Regions from separate parts of the Companilactobacillus miaonis genome, predicted to be linked through region 2. Evidence: predicted binding sites of a transcription regulator. Region 2 holds the regulator's gene; each other region holds the start of a gene.
What was found. The regulator NrdR, encoded in region 2, represses ribonucleotide reductase genes. The targets are predictions, from matches to a motif close to ACACNATATATNGTGT.
Positions count from the first base shown of each region.

Region 1: a site for NrdR is predicted at 2,053-2,068, ahead of pnuC (nicotinamide riboside transporter PnuC). Genes of this name have one in related genera too.
Region 3: a site for NrdR is predicted at 1,598-1,613, ahead of U8521_RS05975 (deoxynucleoside kinase). Genes of this name have one in related genera too.
Region 4: a site for NrdR is predicted at 2,039-2,054, ahead of nrdJ (ribonucleoside-triphosphate reductase, adenosylcobalamin-dependent). Genes of this name have one in related genera too.

Region 1 covers NZ_JAYKTX010000001.1:281,621-284,992, reverse strand. Annotated here, with positions in the region: gene U8521_RS01335 (phosphatidylglycerophosphatase A family protein) at 60-587, opposite strand; gene U8521_RS01330 (HD domain-containing protein) at 595-1,248, opposite strand; gene U8521_RS01325 (peroxiredoxin) at 1,378-1,941, shown strand; gene pnuC (nicotinamide riboside transporter PnuC) at 2,292-3,035, shown strand; gene U8521_RS01315 (alpha/beta hydrolase) at 3,116-3,372, shown strand, end outside.
Region 2 covers NZ_JAYKTX010000003.1:76,417-79,788, reverse strand. Annotated here, with positions in the region: gene U8521_RS03205 (DnaD domain protein) at 1-741, opposite strand, end outside; gene nrdR (transcriptional regulator NrdR) at 753-1,226, opposite strand; gene coaE (dephospho-CoA kinase) at 1,248-1,841, opposite strand; gene mutM (DNA-formamidopyrimidine glycosylase) at 1,838-2,665, opposite strand; gene polA (DNA polymerase I) at 2,677-3,372, opposite strand, start outside.
Region 3 covers NZ_JAYKTX010000006.1:5,642-9,013, forward strand. Annotated here, with positions in the region: gene U8521_RS05965 (glycosyltransferase family 4 protein) at 1-169, opposite strand, end outside; gene U8521_RS05970 (QueT transporter family protein) at 247-741, opposite strand; gene U8521_RS05975 (deoxynucleoside kinase) at 873-1,517, opposite strand; gene U8521_RS05980 (SpaA isopeptide-forming pilin-related protein) at 1,774-3,372, shown strand, end outside.
Region 4 covers NZ_JAYKTX010000006.1:149,806-153,177, forward strand. Annotated here, with positions in the region: gene nrdJ (ribonucleoside-triphosphate reductase, adenosylcobalamin-dependent) at 1-2,011, opposite strand, end outside; gene U8521_RS06735 (glycosyltransferase family protein) at 2,477-3,372, opposite strand, start outside.

The DNA of each region.
Region 1 (3,372 bases), on a different contig from region 2:
GCTCCAGATAACCGTGTTTTGATTATCTGGAGCCAGTTGTTTCAAGTAATGCCTTACTCTTATAAATTGCTTTCCTCTAATAAACCTTTAACTTCTTCTTCATTATGAGCTAACCAACCACAGGCTCCGGCCGCGATAGCACCAACTAAATCGTCCAAGAAAACATTGATTTTACCAGTGGATTTATCATTTAATTTCGCTAAGATTCCATGTTTCAATTTATCAACATAGCCATAGTTAGTGACTGAGACAGAGCCATAAAGACTGGCCAACGTTATCGCCATGTTTTCATCGATCCCGTAAGTTGATTCATCGGTCTGCATGATTCTTTGCATAGGTTTTGATAGCAAACCTTTTTCTGCAAGAACATCCAATTCAATTCCTGTCATAATGGCATTTTGAGCTTCCCGTTTGTGCAGAACTTTATTGATAGCATGAATTGCAATATCATTGTTTAAACCTTTGATATAATCTTTTTCAAGAAAAATGACAATCTCGGCGATGTCGTCTAGTGTCACGCCACGATCTTTGAGATTTCTGATAATGTGTTGATAGTATTCTTTATCTTGTTGTGCAAATGAGACCATAATTTATCTACCTTTCTGCATTCCATTCGTTTTTGAATTCTTTTAAGAAGTCGATCATGTATTGATGACGAGCCTGAGCAATTTTTTTAGCTGTCGGTGTGTTCATCATATCAGTTAATTTAAGAAGCTTTTCGTAGAAATGATTAATAATCGTTTCATTACTTAAATTACGATATTCGGCTTTATTTAAATTTTTTCGTGGCAAAATATCTGGATCATAAATTGTTTCGGCATGTTTGCCACCATAATAAATTGCCCGAGTGATTCCGATAGCACCGATGGCATCTAAGCGGTCAGCATCTTGGACAATTTGTCCTTCGAGAGAGAGTTTTTGGCGATTTTCCAAAGACTTACTGAAGGAGAGATTACGAGTGATAAAAAGAATTTTTTCGATTTGATCAGATGTTAATCCAAGTGTCTGTAAGAATTTTTGGATTTCTAAGTCTAATTCTTTAGGATCACTAACTAATTTATCGTCGGCAACGTCGTGTAAATATGCGGCTGCTAGAGTGATCAATTTATTAGCAGGTTCTTCGTTAAGTAATCGTTTGGCTGTTTTAACGACACGTTGAATATGGTCGAAGTTGTGACCGGAAGTGTCTTTTTTCATTTTTTGATATGAAAAATCTTTGATAGCTTGAAGTTGTTGTTCCTCTGTCATGAATATATCCCTCTTTATTTAATAAAGCTATTGTTGCACAAAAGTGTTTTTATTAAAAATAAATCGAAATGTTTGTTACTATATATTTGTGTTTAAACAAAAAGAAATTAAATTCTTGGAGGTTTGACAATGAACTATATTAATAAAGAAATACCTGATTTTACAGTTAATGCATATCAAGATGGGGAACTGAAGACTTTCAATAAATCTGATTTACTTGGAAAATGGTCGATCATTTTCTTCTATCCAGCAGATTTCTCATTTGTTTGTCCAACTGAGTTGAGCGAATTACAAGACTGTTACGATGAATTTAAAGCCGCAAATGCGGAAGTATATTCAGTTTCAGTTGATAGTCAATTCTCACACATGTCTTGGGCAGAAACGACCGATACGATTGGAAAAATTAAGTATCCAATGTTATCCGATCAAAAGCACCAATTGACTGATTTCTTCAATATTTTGGATGAAGATAGTGGTCAAGCGTTTCGTGGCGTCTTTATTGCAAATCCTAAGGGTATTATCAAGTCATATACCGTTAATGCAATGGGAATCGGTCGTAATGCTAAAGAAATTTTAAGAACTTTACAGGCAGCTCAATTTGTTGAGGCACACGGTGATAATGTTTGTCCTGCTAATTGGCATCCTGGGGAAGATACCATCAAACCTAGTGGTGACCTTGTAGGCAAAATTTAAATCAAAATTGTTATATCAAGAAGAGTGACACTTTCATTTGTTTGGAAGTGTCATTCTTTTTTTATAATTACGGCTTCGTTATAACAAGATATAGTGTTACAAATTCAAAAAAAACTATATCTTGTATCAAATGATAAATAACCCGTCTATCAGGTGGGGTAAGCGCTTTACACCGATATGGCATCAATATGGTTAAGATTACTCCTACCATTTTCACTTCAATTGGTGGTATGATTTTATTCGTCGGTTAAATTGATATTTCGGTTTAAGGGATAAATAAAATTCGATTGTTTCAAAATTTGATGATAGAAATCACGCTTTTTGAAATGGTCCAAAGAGGAGAAGATTAAATGAGTATTTTTAATCCAAAATGGTATGTTGAACAAATGAAACACTGGAGTTTCAAGAGTTACATGCTATTAATGTTTGGCTTGGGGGCCATTACTGCTTCAACACTTTCACATTCTATTAATGCAATCGCTATTTGGACATGGTTTGCGGCCGTTTTAGGTTTCACATGTACCGTTGCGATCACAAACGCTAAGCCTCTAAATGGTGTCTTAGGACTAGTTTCTGCACTTATTTATATTTTCGTAGCTATTAATGCTAAGAACTTCTCTGATGTTGTGCTTCAACTAAGTTACATTGTATTGCTTGATATTCCTGTTTTAGTCAGTCCACAATGGGCTAAAGATGCTGAAAAGCATATTCACGGTCTAACTGCTATCAAGTGGCTTTGGACAGCCGTATTCTTCTTTGCATCATGGGGCCTTTTATATTTGATGGATACACATCTATTTATCAGTCCACGTCCCGTAATTGATTCTGTTGCTGCTGCAATTGGTTTCACAGGTGCATTGTTGTGTACATTACGTTTCCGTGAACAATACTACTTCTGGACAGCTCAAGGAGTTATGTCAATCGTACTTTGGGGAGTTACAGCTACTCAAGGTGACGCAAGTCCTGTACTATTCTTGACATACATTATGTATTTCATGAACGATATGATTGCTTTCTTTGACTCACATATTCACTGGTTCCATAAGGATGCTTCTGAAAATCGTGCCAAGGATGAACAAATAGCAAATAACTAATTACATTTTTTGTTGCAATAAAATTGCCAGTTATTTATTATTGTTGAGCAGAAAGAATTTTAGACAAGGGTAATTTAATTGTGAAAAAATTTATTAAGATCACATTGTCAATAGTGGTCGGCGTACTAATTATTGGGGATTTGGCAGGTAGTGGTTATTTGTTTAACTATGCCTTTAATAAAACTGGTTACAGTAGCCAAATTGCTACCCATTTGAATAAAGATGATAAGTGGTTTTTGAAACAAAAACCACTTATCATGGAACAAACTACTAAAGACAATTTAAAGTTGAAAGCTCGTTTTTTACCAGCTGAAAAGAAAACTACTAAAACAGTGAT
Region 2 (3,372 bases):
ATTCTCGTCAATATCATAAAAAGCGTGTAGGCTTAAAATCAATTCTTGATTTTCCAACAAATCATCTGCACTGATCTTATATAACTGGTCAACCCGATCAACCAAGAATTCCCAGTCTAATTGGGGAACTTTTTCAGCATCGAGCGTCACTTTCTTCTTGTCAGAGCCACCATTAAAATCACTTTGAACATCGGCGACTTGTGAAGGTGTATTGATCAAATCATTATTATTCAATTTAAAGACTTCTAAGAAATCCTTAGTGATCTCATTAGAACCATTTAAGATTGATTTTGATTGTGAATATTTTTTGGCCAAAGCTCGAAATTTGCTTTCACCAATTTGTTCATACAAAAAGATACTTAATAAATCATCTTGAAAAAATTCTTCCGCCGTTAAAGGCTCTATCAATTGATAAATATAATAGGGACCGATTTCGTCTTTTTTTTGATACGTACGAATCAATCCTAATGCTTCAGCTTTGATCCGTGCTTGATAAAATCTTCGCAAATCGATTCCTAACAAACTCATCAAATCAGCATGACTTTTTCTTTGTGAGACCAATTCTTTATTCGGAACTTTTTCCCAAAGCAATAGGTACAAACTAAATGATTCAATCCCTAAAATCGGCAAATACAAATCGGTTAGGATATGACGATCATCGTCATTTAAATGACCGCTAGGCAAACACCAATAGCCGACTAGTGGCGTAAATTTATCTGATTCAAAATTACTTGCGGACACTTAAACTCTCCTTACTTTTTATCAATTTTTTTACCGTTTGACATCATTTCTTGAACCTCTTCCATGAAACCATTCATATCTTTAAATTCACGATAGACACTAGCAAAACGAATATAAGTAACATCGTCAACTTTAGAAAGAATCTTCATGACATGTTCTCCGATAACTTGTGAACGAACTTCACTCTCACCAGTTGATCTAATCGCATTTTCTACTTTATCAACGATATCGTTCATTTGGTCCATAGTAACCGGACGCTTTTCTGCAGCACGAACTAGGCCCCGAAGTAACTTTTCACGGCTGAATTCCTCTCGATTACCATTTTTCTTAATAACCAATAGTGGAGCTTTTTCTAATCTCTCAAACGTTGTGAAACGAGTCCCACAGTTCTCGCATTCACGGCGTCTTCTAATGGCACGTCCTTCATCACTGGGACGACTGTCAATAACTTTTGATGAATCATGATGACAATGTGGACAAATCAAAATTCCAGCCTCTTTTCTTTATTAAAGTTGCGATACTAGTTTATCAAATTCATTTTGTAAATGGTTCATATCACCCGAATTGTCAATCACAAAATCAGCGCGACGCTTTTTCTCATCCATCGACAATTGCGAATTGATCTGTTCTAAGGCAACTTTCTCCGAAATACCGTTGCGTTGCATTAAACGATGCAATTGAATTTGCGGCTTTACGTATAAACTAATCACGCCATCAAAATAGTTCTGATAGTTACCTTCGAATAATAAAGGTATTTCAAATATTGAAATATCTGGCTGTGAAGACTTTTTTACATCAGAAACCGTTTGTAAAATTTCTTTTTTGATTAAAGGCCGCGTAATCTGATTTAGCTTTTCAAGTTGTGCTTGATCACTGAATACGATTGAGCTCAATTTTTTTCGATTCAGAGTCCCATCACTTAACAAAATAGATGATCCAAATTGTTCTGTGATCTGTGCTAAACCAATTGTTCCTAGCTTAACAACTTCTCGAGCAACATAATCTGCATCATAAACAATGAATTTATTTTGTCTAAATAAATTTAAAACTGTTGATTTACCGGAAGCAATTCCTCCAGTCAAACCATAAATCTTACTCATTTTACTACCTGGCACTTTGGACAAAAATGGGTACCACGACCGCCAACTTTAATTTTTTGAATCTCGGTCCCACATCTTGGACAAGGTGTTCCTTCTTTTCCGTAAACTTTTAGATTATTTTGCATATTACCTTTGTGACCAGTCGAATCAATGTAAGTACGCACAGTTGATCCACCTGATTCGATTGCAAGTTTCATTTCTTGATTCGAAACGTCAATTATCTTTTGAATATCAGTATCAGTCAGATGATTAGCCGAAGTTTCAGGATGAATCTTGACTTTCCATAATACTTCATCTACATAAATATTGCCTAACCCACTCATGACTGATTGATCAAGCAGCACCGTCTTAATATCCTTACGATGTCGCATAATCCTTGACTTGAGATTATCAAACGTGAATTCTTTTGACAATGGCTCAGGACCAAGTTTTTTTATTGATTTATTATTTGATAAATCATCCGTAGGCCATAACTGCATTCGACCAAATTTACGAACATCGTTATAAATCATTTTTTGACCATTATCTAAAGTAAAAATGGCATGAGAATGTTTATCGATGGCACTGGGGTCAGCAGAAATTCGATAACGACCTTCCATTCGCAAATGACTAATAATTGTATATCCATTATTCAAATGAATCAACAAAAATTTTGCACGACGGCCAATATCTTCAATCACAGCTCCAGTTGTGAATTCAATGAACTGATCAACTGAACCAGTGATCAAAGCTTGATAACGAATTTCGACATGGGTAATTTTACGCCCTTTGACTTGAGCTTGTAAACCACGTCTAACCGTCTCTACTTCTGGCATTTCTGGCATTTTATCACCTACTATTTAGCTTCATACCAAGTTTTTCCATGTGCTGTTTCAACTTTTAGCGGTACGTCGAGTCTGACAGCTGAATCCATCACACTTGGTACTAATTTTTCTAACATTGGAATTTCTGATTTTGGTGCTTCAAAGATCATCTCATCATGTACTTGCAATAATAGATTAGCCTGTAATTTTTCTTTTTCAAGCATCTTTTGCATATTGATCATTGCTACTTTGATTATATCTGCAGCACTACCTTGAATCGGTGTATTCATAGCTGTTCTTTGGGCAAAGTTACGAACATTGAAATTCTTTGAATGGATATCTGGCAAATAACGACGGCGATGCATAATCGTTTCAACGTATCCATTTTCACGAGCGTATTTAACGATATCATCCATATACTTTTTAACACCTGGATATTGTTCAAAATATGACTCAATAAAAGCCGCCGCTTGTTTTCGACTGATACCGATATTTTGAGACAATCCATAATCACTAATTCCATACACAATTCCAAAGTTTGTAGCTTTTGCCTGACGACGCATATTTGGAGTTACTTCATCAGTGCTATTCAATCCAAAGATTCTCATAGCCGTATGAGCGTGAATATCATAGTCTTCATTGAAAGCTTCTTGCATATGTTCATCCCCAGAAATATGAGCTAGAACACGTAATTCTACTTGTGAATAATCAGCTGAGAAGATTTCCCA
Region 3 (3,372 bases), on a different contig from region 2:
AGCGGAAAATATTAGGCTCAATTGTTTCCTTAGAAACATTCGGATCAGTTGTAGTAAAAATGTAAACTGAATGGCCTTTTCTTTCAAGATCATTTTTCAATGTCTGGATTGATGTTGCTACCCCACTAACTTGAGGGAAGTATGTATCGGTAAAAATTCCGATGTTCATAAAATCACATCTCCTCGCGAACTCTATAAAGTAGATTATAACAAAAAAAAGAAGGAATCACTTCCCTCTTCTACGCCTTAACCTATTAATTTTTTGAAATTCTGGTTTTTCATTAAGAAGTAGAAAATCACTGCTCCAATTGCAACCACAACTAGTTCCCCTAAACCAACGGTGACAAAATTCAATGCAAATGGCAATTTCAAGACAAAATGCAATTCTGCTCCAACAATCAATCCATTAACAACTGCACAAATAACTGGAACCGTCCATAAGAATTTCACATCCTTAGGAACTCGAGTGATCAAGTAACATGCAATTGCTGTGGCTAATGTTCCCAATACCAAATCATAAACTCCTAATGAGGCACTGAAAATATTTGAGATGAAGCAACCAACTATCAGCGACCAACTATATTTATGATTAAAAAATGGCAATAACATCAAAATCTCAGAAACCCGAAATTGAATTTGGCCGTATGAAAAAGCTGAAACGACTGGTGCAATCGTCACCGCAACGTATAAGGCTGCAATCAAGGCTAATTGTGTGATATCTCTTGTTTTTAATTTACTCAAAACAAAACCCTCCACTGTTTTATTTTTACGCAGGTTAATCAGTGTAAACTGCTGTTACTAGGGTATCTTATTTTTTAATACCTAGCAAGCAAAAAAACGTATCGAATTGCTTAAGCAATCCAATACGTATTTTATTTAAGAGTGCCACGAGCACGTAATTGTTCGTCAATTAAATCGAGTACTTTTTTACGGTCCTCAGGATTTTCGACGAAATCGTACTTATCACCGTCAATCTTCATTTTAGGACTGTAATCATAATCGTCATACCAACCATCGTAACGGCTGAGTAATTGATGATAGTATTCTGGTAAAGTTGGATCTTGTTCTGGTTGTTCATATGAACGTCCACGTTTTTCAATACGATGAATCATTGTATCGTAAGAGATGTCTAAATGAACTAATAAATCTGGAGCTTTCTTAGCAGCAGCATATGGTAATTCTTGCATCATATTTTCCAAAAGTTCATCGTAAACTTTAACTTCTTGTGGAGTTGCACGACCCATGTCAGCATTCATATGGAAGAAAAGTGAATCTTCGTAAATTGAACGGTCCAATACATTATTGTCTTGAACCATAGCTTTCTTAATAGAATCAAAACGTTTATTTAAAAAGTAAATTTGAAGTAAAAAGGCATATTTCTTAGGGTCTTTATAAAATAATGGCAATACCGGATTATTATCAACTTGTTCATAGAAAGCCTCAGTTCCTAAGTGTTCTGATAATATAGTAGCCAATGAACTTTTTCCGGCTCCAATTGCGCCGCTCAATACGATCATCATTATTCTCCTCCGTCGGTTTTAAGTATGTATTTGATTTGTTTATTTGAAAAAACAACATTCACTATGATACCACTTCAATTCTATATATTGTATAGGTTTTTAAAATTTGGCCATATGTGGTATTTATCACAAGTGCTAAACCTTAGTGAACTGGGCTTTTAAAAGAAAAATAATTATTGTCTTTCTCCCCCTATCGAAATTTCTCTAAACCTCTTATAATTGTATTTGTATTATGAGAAAAGGGGGAAGAAAATTGGGAAGAAAATTACGTAATATTTTAACTCCACTTCTGTGTTTATTAGCTGTAGTGATTTTTTGTTTAGCATTCAATCATGAAAATGTTTCTGCGGCAACTAATTACGGCAATGCTGATATGGTCACTAGTGGAACAATCGATGATCAGAACAAAACCTACTCAACTGGTAGCACTGTTCCATTAACGATTGGCTTTGATTCAAACGGCCACAAACTTCAAAGTGGTGATACCTTAACGATCGACATCCCCGATCCTTTAACGGTAAAACCTGGTAGCGATACTTTTGAAGTTTTAGGCGATGATGGTGAAGTTATTGGAACTGCCAAATTAGGCAATGATAATAAAATCGTCATTACCTTTAGTGATACGGTCAATGATATGGACAGTATCAAGGGGGAACTAAACATCGGTAACGGTGTCACCGTCGATGCTAATAAAGCTGAAATTGGTGACAATGATGTAGCTTTTGAAATTATTGATGGTAAGTTTGATCACAGTAACTTGAAAGTTAAGGAAAAGAACAACGACAAGAACATTTCTAAAAAAGGTGTCTTTGGTACTGATAAAGATGGTAATGCAATTGTTACTTGGACTATCCTAGCTAATCGAAACAATTTGAATTTCGGTGATATGACAGTGACCGATAACATTACCGATACGAACTTAACTTACGTTCCTGGCTCAGTTGTCGTCCAAAACGCTACTTGGGTCGACAAACAAAACGGGAGTTACAAACGTGGTAGTACCGTTTCATCTGACAAATATACGTTAAATGAATCGGACAATGGATTCGAATTAAAAATTCCAGAAGCCAACACACAAATGTATGCGATCATCTTTCAAACAAGAGTGACAGATGAATCAAAAATTTCTGATGGTACAGTTTTTGAAAACTATGCTAGTCTAGAGGGTAAGATCACTGGTAACGGAACAAATCCTTCAATAATTCAAGAGGAAGCTTACGGAAAAGTTGCTGGTAATACCAACGGAAATTCCGGTTCCGGTAGTGGTAGTAAAATAGGCGGCGTAACGCTAACAAAGTACGATGAAAATAATCATCAAACTTTGTTAAATGGTGCTGTCTATGACTTGTATCAAGTTGGTTCCGATTCACCATATAAAACTAATTTGACAACTGATGAAAATGGTCAAATCAAATTAACTAACTTATCTGCTGGCGATTATTACTTTAAAGAAGTTAAAGCACCAGCTGGCTATCAATTGAACCACAATGAGATCTTGTTTACCATCACTGGTCAAACGACAACTCCTGTTGAAGTTTCTGGCTACGACGAACCTGAAAAAGAACAACTTGGTTCAATCGTGATCCAAAAGATCGATGCCGAAACTGGTTACAAATTGGCTGGAGCTGAATTTAATATTGTCGATGAAAAAGGAAATGTCGTTGGCACGATCACAACTGACCGTCTAGGTCTAGGACATTATTACAACCTACCAATCGGCAAATACAAATTAGTTGAAACAAAAGCTCCAGAGGGTTATCTCAAAGGTGATGACATCGATTTTGAAATCACAGCTGACAATTTAACACCTGAACTAATTTCGGTTGAAAATCTCAAGGAACTTACCGGTGAA
Region 4 (3,372 bases), on a different contig from region 2:
ACATCAAGTCAGCGATTTGGTCGCCTTCCTCTGGTTGGAAAGTGATCGTACAACTTACGGCATTGTCTGACCAATAAGTTTGTAAGAAAGCTTGTGTAGCAAATTGTTCAGCAATTGAAACTGATCCAGCTGATGCAAAGTTAGGATCATCAGCGTTAGCAGCTCTAACTGGGAACTCAACGCACATTGTATGTTTTGTATAGACATCAGGTTCGATCTTGTATCCACAAGCTTTCAAAGCTGGTAGTAGTGGATCTGAATCTTGGAATCTGATTCTTTGAATTAAGTAACCTGCATAATGGAAATGCATACCTTCGGATACACCAGCAAGTTTAGCAACTGTACCTGATGGTTTAACAGTTGTGTGCTTAACTGAAGCTTTGCATCCTAATTCCTTTGAGTACTCCTTGTCAGCTGTAACGACGGAATGATATAAGTCATCAAATTTGTCTGCAACACGTTGATCGTAAATAGGTTTTTGAATTTCTTTTCCTGTTTCAGGATCAGTGGCAGTTTCAAAACCAGTCACAACACGATTACCAAATGTAGTCAAAATCCAGTCTTGAATACCAGACATTGAAACACCGATACGACGATTCTTTTGAATAACATTACGTGATACTTCCCAGTCATAATTACTGAATGTAACACGCTTTGTATATCTTGCAGCTAGTCTGAAGGCCTCTTCTAGTGACCAACCTTGTTCTTGAGCAATCAATGGGAAAACTTCAAATAAGTTACATGGTTCACCGTTACTCAATGAAATCTCACCACATGGGTTAGTACCTTCAACGCCATCATCGATTCCTGGTTGATAACCATCAATAGCACGTCCATAGTTACGTGATAATTCAAGGTTAACGATACCTGGTTCACCATTATGAGTGATCGAGTCAGCAATCGGTGCATATTGGTTGAATTTTGAGTCAACAGCCACACTGTTATTTGAAGCCCAACGGTGATGATAAAGTTTTTCTTGGTCTTGTTTCATCGTGATAAAGTCTTCATCAGTAGCGCCACCTAAAGCAAGTTCTGCGGAACGACGAACATTACCAGCAACAACAGTTTTACCAATCAAGTTACCCATATCAGTACAGTCAACTGAAGTCAATTTACGACCAACTGCATTGTTCAAAACTTCGTTGATATCAAAGAACATTTCGATCAATGGTACTGGACCTGATGCTGTTCCACCGAAGCCTTTGATTTTTTCGCCTTTAGCACGAATCTTAGTGATATCAAGGACAACGTGATCCAAACCATCATTGGTACTGTTAAAGTGGGCATCGATCATATTCGCATTTCCAATCACCCAACCTTCACGAGTATCTGGCAAGACGTAATTACGGGTATTTTTTAGGCTGTGAGTCTTTTCCCATTCATCACGGTCAATTGCACCAGCTTCAAGAGATTCTTTGTAAGAAGCACTCTCTTTGCCGATAAGGACAGTTAAATCAACCTTATTGTCAACAACTGGCATCAACTTCATATTACTTGGGACAACGGAAAAACCAACGCCGCCACCCTTCATCAATTGGTCAAACATGAATGAAAATGGCATTGAGACTGCTAATTGATCTTGTTTTAAATATGATGGCACGATATGACTGTCGCCATACTTTTGTGGTCTAACAGCAATGAACCAGCAATTGTTCAAAGCATCCCCGTTACGGTCTTGATAATCAGTACCAGAGATCCAAAGATTACGGCCAGATGGAGTTGCAGCAAGTCCATAGACCAATTTGTATAATTCTTGTGCTTCATTAACTAATCCGGCATATTGTTCATCAGTTATTTCAGCATTTTTTAGACGAGGATCAAGGTTGATGTTACCTTCGATCACACGTTTAACGGTTTCAGACCAGTTTTCGGTCCGGCCTAGTTCTGGGATCCAACGAGCATAAGTTCTCTTGTAGGTGACCCAGCCTAATTCACCCCAGTGGGGTTTAATTGTATTTTTAACTTCGTCAATAAAGTCGTCAGACAAAATAATTTTTTTAATTGTTTTCATTAACACTCACTCCACATAAGAAAGATAACACTATATATAGTACCCTGATTTATTTTTAATAACAATATATAGTACTCAACTATTTCTATTGACATTTCAAAACAGTTTTTGCGTGCCGCTATTTCGGCATTCCAATTTTTAAAAAAATTTCTCCAATCCGTCTTAACCAAAATCGAAAAAATTCAAAGTCGCAATTACTATTCTAATATCTAATCGAAGACCTTCGCAACGGTTTTTTAAATTTAAAGTTCTTCAAAAAAAGCAAGTGGGAAACAACAAATTTTTTCCTTGACTCGTCCTAAACCTTGTCAGATACGTGATTGCTACATAAAAAAATTTATTCCAAAAAATTTTCTTTTTAAACCATTTATGTTTAGACAAGCTGAGATAACCTTATCAGAACACAGGTTCTCATCGCAAAATAAAAACTAGACCAATTTTAAAAAATGATCTAGTTTTATTTTTTTAAATTTCTTTTTTTCTCAAAATTTTATACAAACCGACTCCGGCTAAAATCGCAATGATCGGTAAAAATTCAATCCGGTATCTTCCCTGTACTTCAATTAACAATTGTGCTGCCGCAAATGCAAATAACGGTAAGATCAATAAATATAGACTATTACTAAATTTGGTTTTAAATAATGCTAATGAACCGATCCAAGAGAACACTATCAAAATAATCGAACCTAGATAAGCTAAGTAATCAATCCTTTGAACTGTTTGAGCGGAATGATTTTGACTGTAACTAGAAAAATTCGTAGCCATCGTTCGTGATGACCAAAGTCCTTCAAGTTTATTCATGAATAAACTCAACCATTTGTTATGCTGATTTAAATAATTAATCTCTTGATGTAAGGCTGCCTTTTCTTTTTTAGCCATAACTTTTCTCGGCTTACTAGCGTCAATTAAACGGTCCATATCTGGAGAATAAGTTCCATTAGACTGATAGTTAAGACCCGTCACAAATTTCCACTCAGTGTCAGAATTTGACAATCCGTAAGCATTCAAGCCTGAAGCTTTTATTCCAAATCCTGCTAACGAAAAGAGCGCAAAGTAAATCATTAAACCAATGAAAACTTTCAAAAATCTTTGATAATTAATTTTACCATTTTCAAACAGTAAATAAATGACCGCAAATACTACAATTCCTGCAATGATCACTGGACCAATAGGTCTAATCAAACATCCGATCGTTAACGTAACACCTGAAAATAGATCGGCCCACAATTTGTTCTGCATGAGTAAATAAAAAGTTAATAAGTAAAACAGCGATCCTAAATATTGATTACTGGCCTGACTGTTTAACGCAAACCAATCTAAGTCGATCATTAAAACTAATACCGACAAACGTGCAATCTTGA